DNA from 3 places in the Rhizobium sp. O111 genome. Region 3 is predicted to be linked to each of the others. Evidence: riboswitches for the same ligand, from Rfam matches in the RefSeq annotation. Region 3 holds a riboswitch; each other region holds the start of a gene.
What was found. Region 3 has a riboswitch for thiamine pyrophosphate ahead of thiB (thiamine ABC transporter substrate binding subunit). Riboswitches for the same ligand answer to the same signal wherever they lie in the genome.

Region 1 (7,403 bases), on a different contig from region 3:
GCTGGAAATCGGTGCGTCCAGTCGTGCCCGCCGCGGGTCAGGATGCGAACCCGTTTTGGCTCAATGTGGATGGCCAGCCTGTAGCCGTCCAGCTTCACTTCATACAGATACCTGTCACGGCCGGGCGGCTTCGGACGGAGCTGCGCGAGGCAGGGCTCGACTCTCTCCGGCATCGCGTCGAAAGGCAGTTGCGGCTGCTTGGGATCGCGGGGCTTTCTCGCGCGGCTCCTGACTGGCGCGTCGTCGGCTAGAAGCGGCTGGGAGCATGGTCGGCGGCTACTCATGAGGACTACTTACACTGATCTAAGGAACACGTCGTACGAGCGGGAGATAGTGGTTTCGTCTGGCTTCAACTAACTGGGTGCAGCATGACCTCAGCCTGCTCCGTCCCGAGGCGGGGCTTCTTTTCTCAACCCGCGAGCTTCATTGCCGACATGTCGTCCGGCAGCACGTGCAGCCCTGCGACATGCGCGGCGTCTACGAATGCCGCGCGCGCCACCTCCGGATCGATATAAAATTCCAAGGCGTCGAGCGAGGTCGCGAGCGCGTGGTGGAACTCGGACGTCTGTTTTCCGCTGAGGGGCCAGCTCACGCTGAGCAGCAGGCCCGCAAGCTCGTCTACGGTATAGGCCTGGCGGTATCGCGCGAGACCGTCGATTTCGACATGGAGCGGGCGGATATGAACCTGGACGTGGGAGCTGTTCATGACGCGATACTCTCCTGACATTCAGCGAATCAAAGCGTGAACATCGATTCGGTTCCGTGACGAAAACGATCAGGGAAAAAGGCACTCCTCGCAGAGTGTCTCGGGACGTCAACTCTTCCAAGTTCGCGGGCAAGCCTATGCCGGAGGTGAACTCCCTTTGACCGTGACGACCGACATGATTTCAGAGTTCGTACGGGCGGCGAACCGTGTGGAGACGCTAGCCCCTGCCGACCGGCGTCTGCTTCTCGAAAAGGGAGTGTCAGCGTCCGGGGCGCTGAGGGGTCTGCTTGTAAAAACTGGAAAGGTCGCACCCGTCGACGACGCCGCTGAAAGAGTCATCCAGGACATCGCAAGCAACATCGAACAGATCGGATGAAACGGTGTAGAAGGCGATGCTCGCGCTTGCGGCGCAGATACGGACGATGAGGATCTTGAATCGAAAACCCACTTCCGCTTGAGGAGCCCTGCCACGCCTCCAGTGCGAACGCGCGAAGCGCATGAGGGCTGCCGCAGCTTTACGGCGCGGCAGCCTAGGTTGTTTCAAAGTCCTTTCGAGATCTGCAGAGGCTGCAGGACGATATCTGCAAGCGCCGCCTTTCCCACCTCGAACGCCTTCTGGTACTCGGCGTCTTCCACCATCTCACGGAAGGCGGTCCGCCGGGGATACTGCACTAGCAGCACCGCGTCCCACCCTTCCACCTGCCCCGTCGTCAGAACGTCGAGGCCGTCGCCACGGAATAGGATCCGTGCGCCAAAGCGGGCAAGAATGGGTTCGGCCAGTCTCAGGTATTGCAAATGCCGTTCACGGCCGCCATCTGGGACGAACCGTAGAAGGTTCAGCATCACGACAGGAGCGTCGTCCTCTTCAGCTAGGAACTTGGCAAAGACGTCGGGCGAAAACGCGGTCGCTCCGTCAGAAACTGTCAGGAACGAGCGCCGGTCTCGATCTTGCTCGCGCCAACGCCGCATAAGTACGGACCGGCGCTCTGGATACCGCTCCTCGAGGATCGACGCGGAGCGTACAAGTGAGCAGATTCCGCTTTCGAACTGCCAGATCTCGAAACTGGAGAAGGCAAAGCGCATCTGTCCCGCCACGCCCGAAAAAAGCGTTCGGTCGCCTCCTGCCCGGCACCTCGCTCATGCTTCACGAGGAGGAGCCTGGCCGTCGCGAAGCGGGCCATGGAATACGTGACGCCGTCTACCGGGAATGGGAGATTCACGGCACGAACCGGATTCCCAAGGAAGCGACGATGCGCGTCCCGCAGGAAGTGGCTGAGCGCCGTGGCGACGGTATTCGACAATCTGAAAGCCGAACACTATGGACGAATATCAGGCAGTCTCGGCCGTTATTACCGAGTCGATTAAGCTCAACCGCATCGCACCAGCCGATCCCGGCCAAGGAAAGCGTAACGCGCGTTACGTCCCATATTGGGCGGCCTGAATATCAGCCTGGTAGTAGCTGTACGCATTGATGGGGTACGAACCAACAACCTAGGAGATATCAGGCAAGTTTACGGGTAGTGTGCGGGAGGTTCTGCAAAAATCTATTGAGGATTTGAGCGGCCATGGCAGGCTGGTGATGTCTAACGTCACCAACTCCCTAGGAGCCCCACCATGACCAGGAGTGAGAATAAACCATCGATAGCCGCCGTCAAAGATTTGATGGGTGCAAACCACGACGCATTGCGCATGATTATGCAGGATCTGCTGCAAGAGATGCTGGAAGGCGAGATGACCGAGGCACTCGGTGCCGCAAAGAGTGAACGGGCCGAGGCTCGGATCGGCTATCGTTCCGGGCATTACAATCGAACGCTGATCACGCGAGTCGGCAAGCTGGAGCTGCGAGTGCCGCAGGACCGCGATGGGCGGTTTTCAACTGAGCTGTTTGAGCGCTATCAACGCTCCGAACAGGCGCTAGTAGCGTCGCTGGCGGAGATGTACGTTCAGGGCGTTTCGACCCGGAAGGTGAAGGCGATCACTGAAGAGCTATGCGGCCACAGCTTCTCAGCTTCGACGATATCCGCGATCAACAAGCGACTGGACGAGAGTTTGACGGCTTTTGCCGAACGGCGGCTGGACGAGCCGTTCGCCTATCTCATCATCGATGCGAAGTACGAGAAAGTCCGCCAGGCAGGTGTCGTTCGCTCGTGCGCCGTGCTTGTCGCGCTCGGAATCGATTGGGAAGGGCGTCGTCAGATCCTTGCAGTCGAGCTTGCCAACCGAGAGAGCCACTCGTCGTGGAAGGACTTCCTGCTCGGCCTCAAACAGCGCGGACTGCACGGTGTCGAATACATCGTTGCCGATGACCATGCCGGCTTGCGCGCCGCCGTTCGCGAGGTGCTGCCCGACGCATGGTTCCAGCGCTGCTATGTTCATTTCCTTCGCAACGCACTCGATCACCTGCCGCGCAAAGCAGACGACGATTGCCTCCAGGAACTGCGTTGGATCTATGATCGCCGGGAATTGTCAGAGGCCAAGAGCGATCTCGCTGCTTGGCTGAGAAAATGGTCACCGCGATACCCCAAACTCGCAAGCTGGGCGGAGGAGACCATCGAGGAGACATTCACCTTCTACAGGCTGCCTCGCCAGCACCACAAACACATGAAGTCCACAAACATGCTCGAGCGTTTCAACGAGGAGATCAAACGCAGGACGATCGTGCTGCGCATCTTTCCCAACGAGGACAGTTGCCTACGCCTCATCCGTTCGCTCGCAGTAGAGACCCACGAAAACTGGCTCGAGGCAAACCGCTATCTCAACATGAACGACTTGAAGGAGATGAAAAAAGCCGACCTGCGTCAAGCAGCCTGACCAGCAGGCCAAGCCGCTATTTGCAGGACTTGCCGTACACGACCAGTTTACGGAGGACTTGGCTGTCCAGACCAATAATCCGACACACGGCTTGACGCAGACCGTTAGTCAGCAATAACCTTGCGTCATTCACCAGGGGTGTCCCGTCAAGGGGCTGAGATTCTGCTATCGTGCGCAGTGACCCGTTGAACCTGATCCAGTTCATACTGGCGTAGGGACGGTGCAAGCGCTCGAAGGCCGGGATTCCCGCGTGGATTCCATGCCGGCGTCTTTTCATCATTCCGGCTGAGGACTGGGTCTCCAATCGAAAACTTGGAGCCTCAAACCATGAATATCGCCGCAAAGACCATCACCCCCACAGTCACCACCGGCCCGCTGCCGGCCTCCCGCAAGATCCATATCCCGGGCCAGATCCACCCGGATATCCGCGTTCCCATGCGCGAGATCAGCGTCCACCCGACCTCAGGCGAGCCGCCGGTCACGGTCTATGATTCGTCCGGCATCTACACCGTCGAAGGCGCCGACATCAGCATCGAGCGCGGCCTTCCCGCGCTCCGGCGCGACTGGGTTCTCGCCCGTGGCGACGTCGAGGCCTATGACGGCCGGCGGGTAAGGCCCGAGGATAACGGCTTTGCCAGCGGCGAGCGCCTGACACCCGAATTCCCGGGTAAGCGCCAGCCACTGCGCGCCACCGACGGCAAGGCCGTGACCCAGCTTGCCTATGCGCGTGGCGGTATCATCACGCCGGAGATGGAATTCATCGCCATCCGCGAAAATCTCGGCCGTGAGGCGAAGGCGGACGCGATGATCCGCGACGGCGAGAGCTTCGGCGCGCATATTCCCGATCACGTCACGCCTGAATTCGTGCGCCAGGAAGTGGCCGCCGGACGCGCCATCATTCCCGCCAACATCAACCACCCCGAAGCCGAGCCGATGATCATCGGCCGAAACTTCCTGGTGAAGATCAACGCCAATATCGGCAACTCCGCCGTCACCTCCTCGATGGCCGAAGAGGTCGAGAAGATGGTCTGGGCGGCGCGCTGGGGTGCCGATACCGTCATGGACCTCTCGACCGGCCGCAACATCCACAACATCCGCGAATGGATCATCCGCAACTCGCCGCTCCCCATCGGCACGGTGCCGCTCTACCAGGCGCTGGAAAAGGTCGAGGGCATCGCCGAGAACCTGACCTGGGAGGTCTATCGCGACACGCTGATCGAGCAGGCCGAACAGGGAGTCGACTACTTCACCATCCATGCCGGCGTGCGGCTCCAATACATCCCGCTGACGGTCAACCGCGTCACCGGCATCGTCTCGCGCGGCGGCTCGATCATGGCCAAGTGGTGTCTTCATCACCACCGCGAGAGCTTCCTCTACGAGCATTTCGAGGAAATCTGCGACATCTGCCGCGCCTATGACGTGTCCTTCTCGCTGGGCGACGGCCTGCGGCCCGGCTCGATCGCCGACGCCAACGATGCCGCGCAATTCGCGGAACTGGAAACACTGGGCGAACTGACGAAGATCGCCTGGGCCAAGGATTGCCAGGTCATGATCGAAGGCCCTGGCCATGTGCCGATGCACAAGATCAAGGAAAACATGGACAAGCAGTTGGCCGTCTGCGGCGAGGCGCCGTTCTATACGCTCGGGCCGCTGACGACCGATATCGCGCCGGGCTACGACCACATCACGTCCGGCATCGGTGCGGCGATGATCGGCTGGTTCGGCACGGCGATGCTCTGCTACGTCACGCCGAAGGAGCATCTCGGCCTGCCGGATCGCAACGACGTGAAGACCGGGGTCATCACCTACAAGATCGCCGCCCATGCCGCCGATCTCGCCAAGGGGCATCCGGCCGCCCAGCTGCGCGACGATGCGCTGTCGCGCGCCCGCTTCGAGTTCCGCTGGGAGGACCAGTTCAACCTGTCGCTCGACCCGGAAACGGCCCGCGGCTTCCACGACGAGACGCTGCCGAAGGAAGCGCACAAGGTCGCGCATTTTTGCTCCATGTGCGGCCCGAAATTCTGCTCGATGCGGATTTCCCACGATATCCGCGCCGAAGCGCAGAAGGAGGGACTGGACGCCATGGCGGCGAAATATCGCGACGGCGGCGATCTCTACATGGCCGTCGACGCCACCGCGCAACCGGGCAGCTGAGATGCGCGTCTTTGTCAAAGGGGCCGGCGTCGCCGGCCTCACCGTTGCCCGAGAACTCAGCGCGCGAGGCGCCGAGGTGACCGTCTTCGATCCGAACGCGGGCTTTTCGGCCGCCGCCTCCTGGCTCGCAGGCGGCATGCTGGCGCCTTGGTGCGAGCGCGAGAGCGCTGACGAGGCCGTGCTGCACGAAGGACAGGATGCGCCCGACCGTTGGGAGGCGATGCTGCCGCGCGAGGTCAAACGGAACGGCACATTGGTGCTGGCGCCCGCGCGCGACCATGCGGAGCTGAAGCGCTTCGCCGGCCGCACGACGGGGTATGAATGGCTCGACGAAGAGCGGATCGCGGCGCTCGAACCCAGCATGGCCGGTCGCTTCCGACAGGGCCTGTTCTTTCCGCGCGAAGCGCATCTCGATCCGCGCCGGGCGCTGACTGCCTTGCGCGACAAGCTGATCGCGCGCGGCGCCATCTTCGTCGAAACGATCCCCGAAAAGCAGGACTTCGACCATATCGTCGATTGCACCGGCGCGGCGCGCATCAACGAGACCGCTTCGCTGCGCGGCGTCCGCGGCGAGATGCTCTACCTCAGGACGGACGAGGTCACTCTCGACCGCCCGGTGCGGCTGCTGCACCCGCGTATGCCTGTCTATATCGTGCCGCGCGGCAACGGCTTGTTCATGGTCGGCGCGACGATGATCGAGACGGAATTCGCAGGTCCGATCACAGCCCGCTCGCTGATGGAACTGCTGAACGCCGCCTACGCGCTGCACCCCGCCTTCGCCGACGCGACGGTGGTGGAAACCGGCGCCGGCATCCGCCCCGCCTTTCCCGACAATTTCCCCCGCGTCGAGCAGCACGGAAATCTGATCTCGCTGAACGGCCTTTATCGCCACGGCTTTCTGCTCGCGCCCGCCATGGCGACGCGGGCGGCCGACCTTGTCTTCAACACCGATACCGCGGGAGGACACGCATCATGAAACTGATCGTCAACGGCGAAGCCAAGGAGATCGCCGCCGCCACGCTCGAGGAGTTGCTGGCGCTGATGGATTACGAAGGCGACTGGCTGGCGACCGCCGTCAATGGCGAACTCGTGCACCGCGAGGACCGGCCGGCCCATTTGCTGAACAATGACGACCGGATCGAGATCCTGTCGCCGATGCAGGGAGGTTGACCGATGCTTGAACTCCATGGAACGCATCTGCGCTCGCGCCTGCTCTTGGGCACCGCGCGCTACCCCTCGCCGTCGATAATGGCCGATGCCGTCAGCCGCTCCGGCACCGAGATCGTTACCGTCTCGCTTCGCCGCGAGACCGCTGGCGGCCGCCATGGCGGCGCCTTCTTCGAGACGATCCGCTCGCTGGGCGTCAAGGTGCTGCCCAACACCGCCGGCTGCCACGGCGTTTCCGAGGCGGTGCTGACGGCGAAGATGGCGCGCGAGCTGTTCGCCACCGACTGGATCAAGCTCGAGGTGATCGGCAACCACGACACGCTGCAGCCCGATGTCTTCGGCCTTGTCGAGGCGGCCCGCATTCTCGTTGGCGAAGGGTTTCGGGTCTTCCCCTACACGACCGACGACCTCGTCGTCGCCGAACGGCTGCTGGAGGCCGGCTGCCAGGTGCTGATGCCCTGGTGCGCGCCGATCGGCAGCGCCGCCGGCCCGCTTAACCCGACAGCTCTGAGATCGCTGCGCTCACATTTCCCAGATGTGCCGCTGATCGTCGATGCCGGCATCG
Region 2 (7,403 bases), on a different contig from region 3:
AGGGAAGTCCGCGAGGCCGTCGACCTGCGCGCGCTTGATCTCCGCATCCCAGTAAGCGCCCTTCACCAGGCGCACCATGATGCGGCGGCCGGCGCGGCGCGCGAGGTCGATGATAAAATCGAGCACGAAGGGGCAGCGCTTGCCATAGGCCTGGACAACGAAGCCCATGCCGTTCCAACCTTCCAGATCGGGATCGAGGCAAAGCGCTTCCAGAAGGTCGAGCGACAATTCGAGGCGGTCGGCCTCTTCGGCGTCGATGTTGAGGCCGATGTCGCAGGACTTGGCGATCAGCGCCAGCGCCTTCACCTTCGGCAGCAACTCGTCCATGACGCGGGCGCTCTGCGCGCGCGCGTAGCGCGGATGCAGCGCCGAAAGCTTGATCGAGATGCCCGGCCCTTCGTAGATGCCGCGCCGATCAGACGCCTTGCCGATGGCGTGGATCGCTGTCTCGTAATCCTTGTAGTAGCGCTTCGCGTCGTCGCCCGTCGTCGCGGCTTCGCCCAGCATGTCATAGGAATAGCGGAAGCCGCGCTGCTCGAGCGGCTTTGCCCGCTGCAACGCTTCGTCGATGGTCTCGCCGGTGACGAACTGCTCGCCCATCATCCGCATCGCCATGTCGACGCCCCGGCGGATCACCGGTTCGCCGCAGCGGGCGATCAGACGGGTCAGAGCAGCCGAAAGGCTGCGGTCGGCGACCGTCGATGTCAGCTTGCCGGTGACGACAAGACCCCAGGTCGCGGCATTGACGAAGAGCGAGCGACCGCCGCCGAGATGTGCCTTCCAATCGCCCTCGGAAATCTTGTCGCGGATAAGAGCGTCTCGCGTTGCCGTATCGGGAATGCGCAGCAGCGCCTCGGCCAGACACATCAGCGCGATGCCTTCCTGGCTGGAGAGCGAGTATTCGTGCACCAGTCCCTCGACGCCGGTTCCCTTGTGCTTGGCGCGCAGCGCTTCGATCAGCTTGCGGGCGGTGTCGGCGGCGGCTTTCCTGACGTGACCGGGAAGGGCGGCTGCCTCAACCAGGCGTGGCACGCAGATCGTCTCCGGCGTGCGGTAGGCAGCCGTGATGGCGCGGCGCAGATCACTCTGTTCGCTGATCGGAGTGGCAAATCCTTCAAAGGGATTTGCAGAGCCGTTGGCCTGCTCTACTGTGACTTCGACTGCTGCCGCGTCGGTGGTGATTGCCATGCTGGGCTCCTGATCCGCTGATGTTGGAAAGCTAGCAGATTTCAAAAAGTCAATTTCACTTGATTTTGAGCGTTCTAGTCTTTAGTTCGCTATTCAATATTCATATTGAAGGGAATTATTGTGGCTGGCGCGGGAAATATAAGAGAAATCGACCAATTTGATCAACGCATACTTGAGGCGCTCGTCGCCGATGGCCGGATGTCGGTGACCGACCTCGCCAAACGCGTGGGCCTGTCCAACACGCCCTGCCAGGTCAGGCTCAAGCGGCTGATCGAGGATGGCTACATTCTCGGCTTCCGCGCCATCATCGACGTCAACAAGCTCGGCCGCAACCATGTGGCGTTTACCGAGGTGAAACTCTCCGACACCAGGGAGAACGCGCTGAACGCGTTCAACGTCGCGGTTCGCAAGCTGCAGGAAGTCGAGGAGTGCCACATGATCGCGGGCGCATTCGATTATCTGCTGAAGATACGCACGTCCGACATCGCCAATTATCGCCTCGTGCTGGGCGAGAAGATCTCCAGCCTTCCCTTCGTCGCCAACACATCGACCTTCGTTGCCATGGAAGCGATCAAGGAGAACGGCGCCTGATCGGCGGTCGATTGCGGGCTCTGGGCTCCTGTCATTTTGCGCGTGACAGCGGTCGGCTTCTCTGACAGAACAGACCCATTGAGAGACAGGGGCGTTTGCCGACGGCAGACTGAGAAGTACCCTTTGAACCTGAACCAGATAATGCTGGCGGAGGGAGTCGCTCGGACCCTTCGGCATTGCTATCAGGGTTCCCGCGTCTTGCCCCGCCCGAAAGGGGCATGATGAAAGACGACAGATCTCCCGGTTCGATGCTTGATGCCATGCGTGCGCAAAAGCCGCTCGTTCAGTGCATCACCAATTTCGTTGCGATGAACGTCGCCGCAAACGTGCTGCTCGCGGCCGGCGCGTCGCCAGCCATGGTGCATGCCGAGGAAGAAGCCGGCGAGTTCGCGGCCATCTCCGGCGCGCTGACTGTTAACATCGGCACGCTCTCGCCGAGCTGGATGAACGGCATGCGCGCCGCCGCCAGATCGGCGAATGCCAGCGCTAGGCCATGGGTTCTCGACCCCGTCGCCCACTATGCGACTGCCTTTCGCAGGCAAGCCGTCGCGGATCTGCTGGCGCTTCGCCCGACCATCATTCGCGGCAACGCCTCCGAGATCATCGCGCTCGCCGGTGGCGAGAGCCGGGGGCAGGGCGTCGACAGCCGTGATCCCGTGGAGCAGGCGGAAGCTGCAGCCAGCCATATCGCAAACAAGCATCAGGCCGTGGTCGCGGTAACGGGCGAGGTCGACTTTGTCACCGATGGCGCGCGCGCCTGCCGCATCGAGGGCGGCTCATCGCTGATGCCGCAGGTGACGGCGCTCGGTTGCTCGCTGACATGCCTCGTCGGCGCCTTCGCCGCGATCAGGCCGGATGCACCGTTTGAGGCGACAATATCAGCACTCGCCATGTTCGCCGTCGCCGGTGAAGACGCGGCGCGCGGTGCGGAGGGGCCGGGTTCATTCTCCTGGCGGTTTCTCGACGTCCTCGCGGCGACAGACGGCGCCGCGATCAACAACAATGCGCGGGTGCGGATGCTATGAAAGGGATCGATCTTTCGCTTTATCTCGTCCTCGATCCCGAGCTTTGCGCCGGCATCGGCATGGTCGAAACAGCAAGGCGCGCCGTTGCCGGTGGCGCGACGGTCGTGCAGCTGCGCGACAAGCATGCCTCCACCGCGCGCATGATCGAGACCGGCCTTGCTCTGAAGGAAGCGCTTGCCGGGACGGGCGCTTTGCTTGTCGTCAACGACGATGTCGAGGCGGCCATCGCGATCGGCGCCGATGGACTGCATGTCGGCCAGGACGATATGGTCGTGCGCGCCGCGCGCGAGCGCATCGGGCGCGGCATGATCCTCGGCCTGTCGGTGGAGACCGAGGCGCTCGCGGCTGCGGTCGATCCCGCATTGGTCGATTATGCCGGCATCGGGCCGGTCTTCGCGACGCCGACCAAGCCGGACCATAAGCAGCCGATCGGATTCGACGGTCTTGCACGTCTCGTCGCCGCCTGCCCGGTTCCCTCCGTTGCCATCGGTGGGCTGAAGCTTGCGCATGTCAGCGGTGTTTTTGCAGCCGGCGCCGACGGGATTGCTGTCGTCTCGGCAATTTGCGGCACGGCCGATCCTCGCGCCGCCGCCCGCGAGCTTTCAGAGGCAATTCAAGGGAGATCACGATGATCCGTAACGTTCTCTCCATCGCCGGATCCGATCCATCGGGCGGCGCGGGCATCCAGGCCGATCTCAAGGCGTTTGCCGCGCGGGGCGTCTATGGCATGGCGGCGCTCACCGCGTTGACCGCTCAGAATACGCAGGGCGTATCCGGCGTTCATCTTGTCCCGCCAGGCTTCGTGGCGGATCAGATCAGGGCCGTGTTCGCCGATGTCCGCGTCGATGCCGTCAAGATCGGCATGATCGCCAATGCCGAAATCGCCGATGCGGTCGCCGACGTTCTCAAGCTTCATACCGGCATCCCGATCGTGCTTGATCCTGTGATGGTGGCCAAGGGTGGTGCGAAGCTACTCGATCCCGCTGCGGTCGATGTGCTTCTGCGCAGGCTGCTGCCGCTTGCGACGCTCCTGACGCCCAATCTGCCTGAGGCAGCCGCGTTGCTGCGCACCGATCTGGTCGAGAGTCGCCGGGAGATGGGCGAGCAGGCCGAAGCGCTGCGCGCTTTGGGGGCCGCTGCCGTGCTTGTCAAAGGCGGTCATCTCAAGGGTGACCAGAGCCCCGATGTGCTGGCAACGGAAGACGGCCTCGCCTGGTTCGAGGCCGCCAGGATCCCGACCGCAAACACCCACGGCACCGGCTGCACGCTGTCGAGCGCACTTGCGGCCGAGCTTGCCAAGGGCGCGACGCTGCCACAGGCGGTGGCAGCCGCAAAGACCTATCTCGCCGGCGCGGTGGCTGCTGCCGGCACGCTCGACGTCGGCTCGGGACATGGCCCGGTCCAGCACTTTCACGAACTTTGGACGACAGCGGAAGGAGACGCGAAATGACATTGCCGATCAGTGAGCAGACGGTGATCGTAACCGGCGCCGCGCGCGGGCTCGGGGCGGCGATCGCAAGGGCTTTCGCCCGCGAGGGCGCGAAGGTGGCGATCAACTATCGCAACAGCCGGGAACAGGCCGAGGCGCTGGCGAAAAGCCTCGGCGAGCGGGCGCATGCGTTTCAGGCCGATATCCGCGACGGCGCGGCCGTGAGCGAGCTGGTGGCCGATGTTACCCGCAGGCTCGGATCGCCGACGACAGTCGTGCACAATGCGCTCGCCGATTTCAGCTTCAACGGCGACGCTCGCCCGAAACTCGGCGAGCTCAGCTGGGAAGAAATGACCGCGCAACTCGATACGGCGGTGAAGGGTGCTTTGAACCTCATCCAGGCAACGCGCCCGGTAATGGCCGCAGCCGGCTTTGGACGCGTTGTCACGATCGGCACCAATCTCTTCCAAAACCCGGTTGTTCCCTATCACGACTATACGGCGGCAAAGGGTGCATTGTTGTCGCTGACCCGCACCGCCGCTGCCGAACTCGGACCTGATGGGATCACCGTGAACATGGTCTCCGGCGGATTGTTGCGGACCACCGATGCCAGCGCCGGGACGCCCGAGGCGGTGTTCGATCTCGTTGCCGGCAGCACGCCGCTGCGCCGCGTGACGACGCCGGAAGAAGCCGCCGACGCCGTGCTGTTCTTCGCCAGCCCTTGGGCGCGGGCGGTTACCGGCCAGAACCTTATTGTCGATGGCGGCCTTGTTTTTGGCTGAACGTCACCGGGCTATCATCACGACTTGACCGCGCCTGCGGTCAAGCCGGCGATGATATGCTTCTGCGCCAGGAAGAAGACGATGACGGTCGGCATGATGGTCAGCGTAATGAAGGCGAGCACCAGCTGCCAGGCGGTGCCGAATTCGCCGCGGTAGACCATGATGCCGAGCGGCCAGGGGTACATCTTCTCCGAGTTCAGCATAATCAGCGGCAGGATGTAGCTGTTCCAGCTGCCGACGAAGGAGATGATGCTGACCGTCGCGATGATCGGTCGCGAAAGCGGCAGGCAGATATGCCAGAAGAAGCGCATGTAGCCGCAGCCATCGACCACCGCCGCCTGGAACAATTCTTCCGGGAGGTTGCGAAAATAATTCCGGAACAAGAGTATGCTCATGCCAAGCCCGAAGGCCACCTGCGGCAGCACCACGCCCCAGTATGTGTTGAGCAGCCCGAGATCGCGGATGCGGATGAAGAGCGGCAGAATGGCGGTCGCGGCCGGAAACATCAGCCCGATCAGGAAATAGTTCAGCAGGAAGTCGGCGCCGAAGAAGCGGACATGCGCGAAGGTGAAGGCCGCCATGGCCGATACCGATACGGTGAGGAAGACGGTGAGCGCGGCGATGAGCAGCGAGTTGACCATCTGCCGCCAGTAGCGATCGCCGAACAGGATATCGGTGTAATTTTCGGCATGCCATTCGACCGGCAGGCCGAATGGATTGGTGCGCAGGTCGCCGAGATCCTTGAAGCCGCCAAGCGCTGTGGTGACCAGCGGGATCAGGACGATGGCCGAGATGATGACCAGCGACGTGTAGAGATAGGCTTTGGTGCCGGCATTGAGCCGATCGGATGAAACGACGTCAGTCATGGCGCATGAATATCCGTTTGTAGCTGAAGGCGAGCGTGACGCAGATCAGGAAGAGCACGACGCCGACCGCACTTCCGAGCCCGACCTGCATGCGGGCGACGCCGAAGTTGAACAGGAAGGTCACCATCGTCTGCGTGGCGTTGAAGGGGCCGCCGCCCGTCAGAGGCATGATGAGGTCGAACAGCTGCAGCGAGCCGACGACAGCGAAAAAGACGGAGAGACGCACCGTCGATCCCAGCAACGGCAGGGTGATGTAGCGGAACCGCTGCCAGCCGCTGGCGCCATCGATTTCGGCGGCCTCCAGCACGCTCTTGTCGAGCGATTGCAGCCCGGCGATGAACAGCATCATGTGGAAACCGAAGTATTTCCAGACGATGACGCCGAGCACCGCGTACATCGCCAGATCCTTGTCGGCCAGCACATAGGGCGTCTCGACGCCGAGCAGATGAGCGATAGACGCGAAGAGCCCGTAGTCACCGTCATAAACGAAGCGCCAGATCAGGCCGGCCGCGACATCGGCGAGCACGTAGGGCAGGAAGAAAATCAGCCGGAAGACAACCACACCGGCGATGCGGTGCGCCAGCATCATCGCCAGCCAGATGGCGAGCGGAATCTGGATCGCGATCGAGATCACCATGATCATCGCGTTGTTTTTCAACGCGGTAAGGAAGGCGCCGTTCTTGAACAGAAGCTCAAAGTTGCGCATGCCGACATATTGCGTCGGCAGACCATAGCCGTCCCATTTGTAAAGGCTGTACCAGGCAGCCTCGCCCATCGGCAGGATCACGAAGATCGAGAACAGCAGAAGCGCCGGCGGCAGGAAAAGCAGCAGTACGGGCAGGCGGCCGGCAACGGCCGGATGTTTGCGCCGGGCGGACTGGGTGGCCGGTATGCGCGCGGGTCTGATTGCGGCGGCGGCGCTGACATTGGCCATGGGGACCTCACATTCCAGACATCAAATTGCGGCGCGAGAGTATGTCCCGCGCCGCGATGGTCTTGATCAGAACTGATCCTGCTCGAAGGCGTCCTGGATCTGCTGGGCGCCATCGGCAGGCGTCATCTGTCCGGAGACGATGGCGACCGACACGTCGTTGACGACCCGGCCGACCGAGGGGCCGAGATCCTGGTCGAAGAAGTTCTGGTGCCATGTGGAATGCGCCAGCTGTTCGGCGGATTCATGCAGCAGCGGGTTGGTCACGCCATCTTCGGCGCCAACCGCGACCGGGATGATCATGCCGGCCTTGGCCATAGTCCGCTCGTTCTCGGCATTGGTAAGGTAGGCGAGGAAGTCGAGCGTTTCCGGCGGCGCCTTCTTGGTGACGGCCCAGCCGTTCAGACCGCCCAGCGTGTCGGTAACGGCACCGGCGCCGCCTGTGACGGCCGGGAAGGCGAAGCGGCCGATATTGTCGGGGTTCAGACCCTTCTTGTCACCGGCATTGGTGCGCTGGTTGGCCTCGGTGTTCTGGAAGCCGAGGATCATCGCCGCCTTGCCGTCGCCAAAGACGCCGAGCGTCTGCGGCCA
Region 3 (7,403 bases):
GCCGAGATGCGAGAGAAGATAGGTGACGCGGTAGGGATCGTCACCCGGTCCAAGCCCCGCTTCCGCATAGGCCTGCACGGTGCTGTAGCCGGCGAAATCGGGCGCCTGTTCGAGATAGCGCACGGTCGACGACGGGTGGCGGAACACTTCGCCGGACTGCGCCTCGACCATGCCGGCGGCGATCTTCAGGAGTGTCGACTTGCCGGAGCCGTTGCGGCCGACAAGGCAGATCTTGTCGCCGGGCTCCACCTGCAGGGCAGCACCGGCCAGAAGCGGCGCGCCGCCGAAGCTCAGGAAGATATCGTCGAGTTTAAGGATAGGGGGCGCCAAAAATCAGACTCCAGAAAGATCGTAAGGGCGGGCGAGCACGATGGCGCGGCCGCTTTGAAGCGAGAAGCGCACGGGGCCTTCCGCGACATTGGAAATGGTGCGCGACGAGCCGAAGGGCAAATGGAAATCGCTGAGCGGATAGCGCGCGTTTTCGATGAAGAGGCCGCTGAGCTCGCTGAAGGCGGGAACGGAAAACAGGCTGTTCTTCGGCAGATCGAGCGTGATGGTGCCCGTGATCAGCGGCACGGCTTCCTCCGTGCCCGAGGTGAGCAGTACATCGAGGCCGGTCTCGGCGAGGCTGACGGCGTAGATGAGGTGCTGCAGCGCGTGGTCTGAACGGTCGCCTGAAAGGGCGCCCACGAGGATCAGTCGCGTTGCGCCGCGCGCGATCGCTTCCGACACGGCGATCTCGCCATCGGTGGCGGCCTTGGCGGCGGGGTAGGGCTTTCGCGGAATGTCCGAGAATGCGGCCGTCAGATCATCCGGCGTGGAATCGAAATCGCCGACCCAGAGCTCCGGCCTGACATCGAGCGCCAGCGCGTGCCGCATGCCGCCGTCGGCGGCGATGAAACGGCTGCCGGAGACGGCTGCGCGAAGGCGCTCCGTCATGTGCAGCTCGCCGCCGAGCAGGATGGTGAAGGTGGATTGGCTCATGGGCATTGCCCATAGCGCAAAGCGGAGGAAAAGGGAAAGGGCGCGGACATGGTTTGTCCGCGCCCTCAAGCGTTTCTGCGATAAAGGTTGGCTTTAGAAACGGTAGGTCACACCGGCGCCGATCAGCCAGGGATCGAGCTTGGCCTTGCCGGTCATGTCGGTGCCGCCGACGTTCACGTTGAAATCGGGACGCAGGAAGATTTTCTTGACGTCGACGTTGAGGCCCCAGTGCTCGTCGAACATGTAGTCGAAGCCGGCCTGGAGCGCGACGCCGAAGGTGTTGTCGATGTCGAGGCTCTGGGCGCTTTTGCCCTTCTCGTTGTAGAAAATGGTGTAGTTCAGACCGGCGCCGAGATAGGGCTTGAAGTTGCCGAAGTCGGTGAAGTGGTACTGCAGCGTCACCGTCGGTGGCAGCAGCCAGGTCTTGCCGACATCGCCGAGGCTTTCGATCGAACCCTTGCCGGTAACGTTGGCGAATGTCGTGCCGAGAATGAGTTCGGCGGCGATGTTGTCGGTGAAGAAGTAGGTGACGTCGAATTCAGGAACGACCGTGTCCGAATAGGAGAGATCCGAGCCGGCGACGCCGCCGACATAGCCGGAATCCTGGGTGATGACGCCAAGCGCGCGCAGGCGGATCATCCAGGGGCTCTGGCTCTGTGTCGCTTCCTGTGCCGCGGTCGGCTGGGTCAGGTCGGCGGACATGGCCGGATGGGCGGCGGCAACCAGAACGACGGCAGCGAACATGCCCTTTAGTTTTGCCAGGCGGCGTTTCATTCGATTCTCTCCTAGGTTTTATGGTCAGGGGGAGTTCTATGAAACGTGGCAAGGTAACTGTTTGATTCAGATCAATCTCTCGATCTATTTTCCGGCTTTTGGTGTCGCGGGCAAGTGTTTGTCGCGCATGGCGAAAACGCGCTCGAAACCGGTCATGTACCGATCAAACAGCTCGGCGAAGTTTTTGGCGTCCTCGGACGACCAGTCGGAGACGACATCCTTGATGATTGCGAGCTTCTGAGATTTCAGTTCCGTGAGCAGGCTCCAGCCGGATGGCGTGATCACCACCAGGATCCGCCGGGCGTCTTGCTGAGATGCCGCGCGTTCTAGAACACCGCGGCCCACCATGTCGGCGACAATGCGGCTTGCGCGGGACGGATCGATGCGCATGGCCTCGGCAATCGTTCCCACGGTCACCTCGCCATTTCTGCGGGCGAGCTTGACGGCTTCGAGAACATCCAGATGTGAGAGCTCCAGATCCGGAGCCACTTTTTCGATGGCGAGGCGGGCAATCAGTCGTCGCCCCGTGATCATGCGCATACGGCTCATGCTTTGGCCGATATGGGCGATATCATCTTCGGTCGGCGTGGTGTCGGGGTCGATTTGCAAAGTATCTGTCATGGGGTGGAGGATAACAGAAGCGATCGGGGAGGAAAATATGCTGATGTCATTTATATGACGTTGACATTTATATGCTGATAGCACATAAATTGCGCCCTAACCAGAAAGATCGCCCCCATGAACCCACAGATCGCAGCGCAGCCGCTGGTGACCGACCCCCGTCGCCGGCTCATTCTCTTTCTTTTCCTGATGACCGCCATGTTCATGGCCATGCTCGACAACCAGATCGTCGCCACGGCGCTTCCGACAATCGTCGGTGAGTTCGGGCATCTTGAGCGGTTCAGCTGGGTCGGCTCGGCCTATCTGCTGGCTGTCAGCGCGGTGATGCCGCTCTATGGCAAGCTCGGCGATCTCTTCGGCCGCAAATATGTGATGATGGCCGCGATCCTGATCTTCACCGTGGGTTCGGCGGTTTGCGGGCTGGCGGTGTCGATGAACACGCTGATCGCCGCGCGCCTGCTGCAGGGTCTCGGTGGTGGCGGGATCATGGTGTCGATCTTCGCGGTGACGGCCGATCTCTTCGAGCCGCGCGAGCGCGCCAAATACCAGAGCTATGTCAGCCTTGTGCTGATGGCGTCGGGCGCTATCGGGCCCGTGCTCGGCGGCACGATGAGCGATCTCTTCGGCTGGCGCTCGATCTTCCTCGTCAATATCCCGATCGGCGCCGTTGTGCTTGGCGGCTTGGTTTTCATGCTTCCCTATCGCAAGCCGAACCGTCGCCCGACGATCGATTATGCCGGCGCCATTCTGCTGGCGCTGACGACGACGAGTATTGTGCTTGCCGCTGATGGCGCGCAGGTGTTCGGGTCGCTGATCGCCCCGCTTAATCTCGCAATCATCACCGCCGGCGTGGTCTTCCTGGTGTCGTGGGTGTTCGTCGAGCGCCGTGCCGCCGAACCGATCATTCCGCTGTCGCTGTTTCGCAATTCGACCTTCAGCCTGCTGCTGATCATGTCGATCATGAGCGGCGGCATCGCTATCGGCATGGTGAACTACTTCGCGCTCTTCCTGCAGACCACGACAGGGCTTTCTCCGTCCGCGGCCGGGCTGCTCTTCATCCTGCTGACCGGAGGCCTGATGTGCGGGTCGATCTCGGCCGGACGGATCATCTCGGTGACGGGGCGCTACAAGCCGTTCGCTATCGCCAGCCTCAGCTGCAATGCCTTGGCCTTCGCGCTGTTGTCGCAGTTTCATGCCGGCACGCCGATCATCTTCATCGGCGCGGTGATGACACTGCAGGGTGTCGGGGTCGGCCTGGCACAACAGGTGCCAATCATCGGCGTGCAGAACGCGGCGCCGGTGCGCGATATCGGTGCGGCGACCGGTTCGGTGACACTGTCGCGCATGGGCGGGGCCTCTATCGCGATCTCGATCTACGGCGCGATCATCGGCTCGCAGCTCTCGCGCGTCGGCTCCTCCATTCCCGGCGTTGCCGATATCGAGCAGCTGACGCCGAAGATGCTGGCCGCCTTGCCGGAGGCCGCACGCCAGGCGGTTGCCGAGGCCTATGCCAATGCCTTCGTGCCGCTGTTCATGACCTCCTGCGGCATCGCTCTGATCGGGCTTGTAGCGGCCCTGATGTTGAAGCCGGTCCAACTGCCGCGCACGGGTGGCGCTGCGCCCACGAAAGCGGCTGCCGACGCCGCCGAATAGCCACGAACCTAGCTGACAAACCCTGGCCGACGTCCGCTCTTGCCAGACGCCGGCTACGGATATACACCTTGCGACGCTCTAACGGGGTGCCTCGTATCTTCAAGGATGCTTGGCTGAGAGGCTTGCGAAAGCCAACCCGCGGAACCTGATCCGGCTAACACCGGCGGAGGGATTAGACGCGTGACACCAGGCACCGCCCTTTTCCCCTTCATTGAACCTAGAGGAGAGGTGTCATGACCCATTTCAAGACCTATGCGCTCGGCGCCGCCATGCTGTTGGCGGGCTTTTCGGCAACGGCAGCATACGCCGCCGACAAGACGCTCACCATCTACACCTATGAGAGCTTCACCTCCGAATGGGGTCCCGGCCCGAAGGTGAAGGCGGCGTTCGAGAAGACCTGCGGCTGCACGGTTAACTTCGTAAGCGTCGCGGATGGCGTGGCTCTGCTATCGCGTTTGAAGCTTGAGGGATCGGGCACCAAGGCGGATGTCGTGCTTGGCCTCGACACCAATCTGATCACCGAAGCCAAGGCTACCGGCCTGTTCGATGCGAGCGGCGTCGATACCAGCGCGCTGCAGGTCCCCGGTGGCTTCAAGGACGACGTCTTCGTGCCTTATGACTACGGCCATTTCGCCGTGATCTACGACACGCAGACGATCAAGACGCCGCCGGCGAGCCTGAAGGAGCTGGTAGACGGCGATCCCGCGCAGAAGATCGTGATCGAGGATCCCCGCACCTCTACGCCGGGCCTCGGCCTGCTTCTCTGGGTGAAGTCGGTCTATGGCGACAAGGCGCCGGAAGCCTGGGCCAAGCTCAAGAAGCGTGTACTCACGGTGACGCCCGGCTGGTCGGAGGCCTATGGCCTGTTCACCAAGGGCGAGGCGCCGATGGTGCTCTCCTATACGACGTCGCCCGCCTATCACATGGTTTCGGAAAACACAGATCGCTACCAGGCAGCCGCCTTCTCCGAGGGACACTACATCCAGATCGAGGTGGCGGGCCTGCTGAAGAACGCGCCGGACAAGGCGCTGGCGCAGGACTTCCTGAAGTTCATGGTCACGCCTGGCTTCCAGGACACGATCCCGACCAACAACTGGATGATGCCGGTGTCCAAGACTTCGGAGCCGCTGCCGGATGCTTTCGGCAAGCTCGTCAATCCGTCGAAGACCTTCCTGATGAGCTCGGATGAGGTCGCCAAGAACCGCAAGGCCTGGATCGACGAATGGCTGGCCGCCATGAGCATGAATTGATGAGCATGAACTGATGCTTATTGCGCCGTCCGAAAGACGATACGCGCTGGCCGGCGGGGCGCTCAGCCTCGCCGCCATCATCGTCTTCGTGACGGTCGCGACGCTATCCCTGCTGATCTCCACCGACGGCATGCCTGTCGGTTCGATCGTTTCTGATCCATACATCCTGCGCGTCTTGCGCTTCACGCTTTTACAGGCGACGCTGTCGACGTTGCTGTCGCTCGTGCTGGCCATCCCGGTGGCGCGCGCGCTGGCGCGGCAGCCGCGGTTTATCGGCCGCATCTGGATCATCCGGCTGATGGCGGTACCGATGGGGCTGCCGGTGCTGATCGGCGCGCTCGGCCTGATCGGCATCTGGGGCCGGCAGGGCGTCGTCAACACGATGCTGTCATGGGCGGGTATCGATCAACCCGTCAGCATCTATGGTCTGTCGGGCATTCTGCTCGCGCATGTGTTCTTCAACCTGCCGCTTGCCTGCCGACTGATGCTGGCGGCGCTGGAGCGGGTGCCGGGCGAATACTGGCTGGTGGCGAGCGGTCTCGGCATGCGGCCGGTGTCCGTCTTCCGCTTCATCGAGTGGCCGGTGCTGCGTTCGGTTATCCCTGGCGTTGCCGGGCTGATCTTCATGCTTTGCGCCACCAGCTTCACGCTGGTGCTGATGCTCGGCGGCGGACCGGCAGCGACCACGATCGAGGTGGCGATCTACCAGTCGCTGCGCTTCGATTTCGATCCTGGCCGCGCGGTGGGCCTGTCCCTACTGCAGATCGCGTTGACGGCCGTGGTGCTCGGCATCCTATCGCTGCTGCCGGCATCCGGAGATGCGGGGCTGACGGCGGGCCGCACGATCCGGCGCCCTGATGGCGCGCTGCTCGGTGCATGGGTCGCCGATCGCGCGCTTCTCACGTTGGCGGTGCTGTTTCTCGGCCTGCCGCTGCTTTTCATCGTCATCGCCGGCCTGCGCGCCGATCTGATGAAGCTCGTCGGTGAAGCGATCTTCTGGCGAGCGCTTGCCACCAGCGGTGTGATGGCGCTCTCGTCGGCCTTGCTGTCGTTCGCCCTGTCGATGCCGCTCGTGCGCGCGCGCCATACGCTTTCGCTTGAGCGCAAAGCGCGGTACGGCACGCGGTCCTTCTTTGCTGCCATGGGTGCGGCATCATCGCTCGTGCTGCTCTTTCCGCCCATCGTTCTCGCCACGGGATGGTTCCTGGCGGCGCGGGATGTCGGTGACGTCAATGTCGTGGCGCCGGTGCTCGTCGTTGCCATCAATGCGCTGATGGCGATGCCTTTCGTCGTCAGGGTGCTGGAGCCGGCCTATGCGATCCACCAGCGCCGCACGCAGCGGCTGAGCGCCAGCCTCGGCATCTCCGGCCTCGCCAAGCTGCGGCTCATCTCGTGGCCGGATCTGCGCAAGCCGGTGCTGACGGCGCTGTCCTTTGCCATGGCGCTGTCGCTGGGCGATCTCGGCGCCGTCGCGCTGTTCGGTTCGGATAGTTTCGTCACGCTGCCGTGGCTGGTCTATTCCAGTCTCGGGAGCTATCGCACCAATGATGCGGATGGGCTGGCGCTGATCTTGGGGGTGATCTGCCTGCTGTTGACGATTTCGGGCACGATAGGCTCGGGGGTGGCGGATGAACCGAAGCGGGAGGCGCTATCGCATGACTGATGCCATCGAGATGCGCGGCGTGACGCTGCGGCTGGGCCAGAACTCATTCGTGTTCGATTGCGCGCTGCCCGAAGGCGCCGTTATCGGCGTCACCGGCGCATCGGGCGCGGGCAAGTCGACCTTCCTCAATCTGCTGGCCGGTTTCGATACGGCGGATGGAGGACAGATCCTGTTTGACGGAAAGGATATCGGCCACCAGCATCCAGCCGAACGTCCCGTGTCGCTGGTGTTTCAGGACAACAATCTCTTTGCGCACCTCAATGTCTTCACCAATATCGGGCTCGGCATTCATCCGGCGCTGAAACTTGGCGATGCCGATCGGCGGGCGATTACGTCGGCGCTCGCGAAGGTCGGGCTGTCAGGCTTCGAAAAGCGGATGCCGGCGACGCTTTCCGGTGGCGAGCGGCAGCGGGTGGCGTTTGCCCGGGCGCTGGTGCGTCAACGCCCCATCCTTTTGC

Region 1: linked by a shared signal. The riboswitch ahead of thiC (phosphomethylpyrimidine synthase ThiC) and the one ahead of thiB (thiamine ABC transporter substrate binding subunit) in region 3 are both predicted to bind thiamine pyrophosphate.
Region 2: linked by a shared signal. The riboswitch ahead of thiM (hydroxyethylthiazole kinase) and the one ahead of thiB (thiamine ABC transporter substrate binding subunit) in region 3 are both predicted to bind thiamine pyrophosphate.

The regions. Positions count from the first base shown of each region.
Region 1 is NZ_JBSHXL010000003.1:1,061,765-1,069,167, reverse strand. Features, by position in the region: gene ligD (non-homologous end-joining DNA ligase) at 1-284, opposite strand, end outside; gene ACVTFQ_RS31070 (DUF982 domain-containing protein) at 410-706, opposite strand; gene ACVTFQ_RS31065 (hypothetical protein) at 864-1,082, shown strand; gene ACVTFQ_RS31060 (DUF1330 domain-containing protein) at 1,247-1,789, opposite strand; gene ACVTFQ_RS31055 (IS256 family transposase) at 2,321-3,517, shown strand; TPP riboswitch at 3,642-3,753, shown strand; gene thiC (phosphomethylpyrimidine synthase ThiC) at 3,845-5,671, shown strand; gene thiO (glycine oxidase ThiO) at 5,673-6,647, shown strand; gene thiS (sulfur carrier protein ThiS) at 6,644-6,841, shown strand; gene ACVTFQ_RS31035 (thiazole synthase) at 6,845-7,403, shown strand, end outside.
Region 2 is NZ_JBSHXL010000002.1:1,267,077-1,274,479, reverse strand. Features, by position in the region: gene putA (trifunctional transcriptional regulator/proline dehydrogenase/L-glutamate gamma-semialdehyde dehydrogenase) at 1-1,188, opposite strand, end outside; gene ACVTFQ_RS25440 (Lrp/AsnC family transcriptional regulator) at 1,309-1,779, shown strand; TPP riboswitch at 1,857-1,952, shown strand; gene thiM (hydroxyethylthiazole kinase) at 2,001-2,804, shown strand; gene thiE (thiamine phosphate synthase) at 2,801-3,436, shown strand; gene thiD (bifunctional hydroxymethylpyrimidine kinase/phosphomethylpyrimidine kinase) at 3,433-4,254, shown strand; gene ACVTFQ_RS25420 (3-oxoacyl-ACP reductase) at 4,251-5,015, shown strand; gene ACVTFQ_RS25415 (carbohydrate ABC transporter permease) at 5,033-5,881, opposite strand; gene ACVTFQ_RS25410 (carbohydrate ABC transporter permease) at 5,874-6,815, opposite strand; gene ACVTFQ_RS25405 (extracellular solute-binding protein) at 6,882-7,403, opposite strand, start outside.
Region 3 is NZ_JBSHXL010000001.1:3,390,660-3,398,062, reverse strand. Features, by position in the region: gene ACVTFQ_RS16995 (ABC-F family ATP-binding cassette domain-containing protein) at 1-330, opposite strand, end outside; gene ACVTFQ_RS16990 (thiamine diphosphokinase) at 334-990, opposite strand; gene ACVTFQ_RS16985 (OmpW/AlkL family protein) at 1,078-1,758, opposite strand; gene ACVTFQ_RS16980 (MarR family winged helix-turn-helix transcriptional regulator) at 1,843-2,379, opposite strand; gene ACVTFQ_RS16975 (MDR family MFS transporter) at 2,497-4,032, shown strand; TPP riboswitch at 4,105-4,221, shown strand; gene thiB (thiamine ABC transporter substrate binding subunit) at 4,302-5,282, shown strand; gene thiP (thiamine/thiamine pyrophosphate ABC transporter permease ThiP) at 5,296-6,945, shown strand; gene ACVTFQ_RS16960 (thiamine ABC transporter ATP-binding protein) at 6,938-7,403, shown strand, end outside.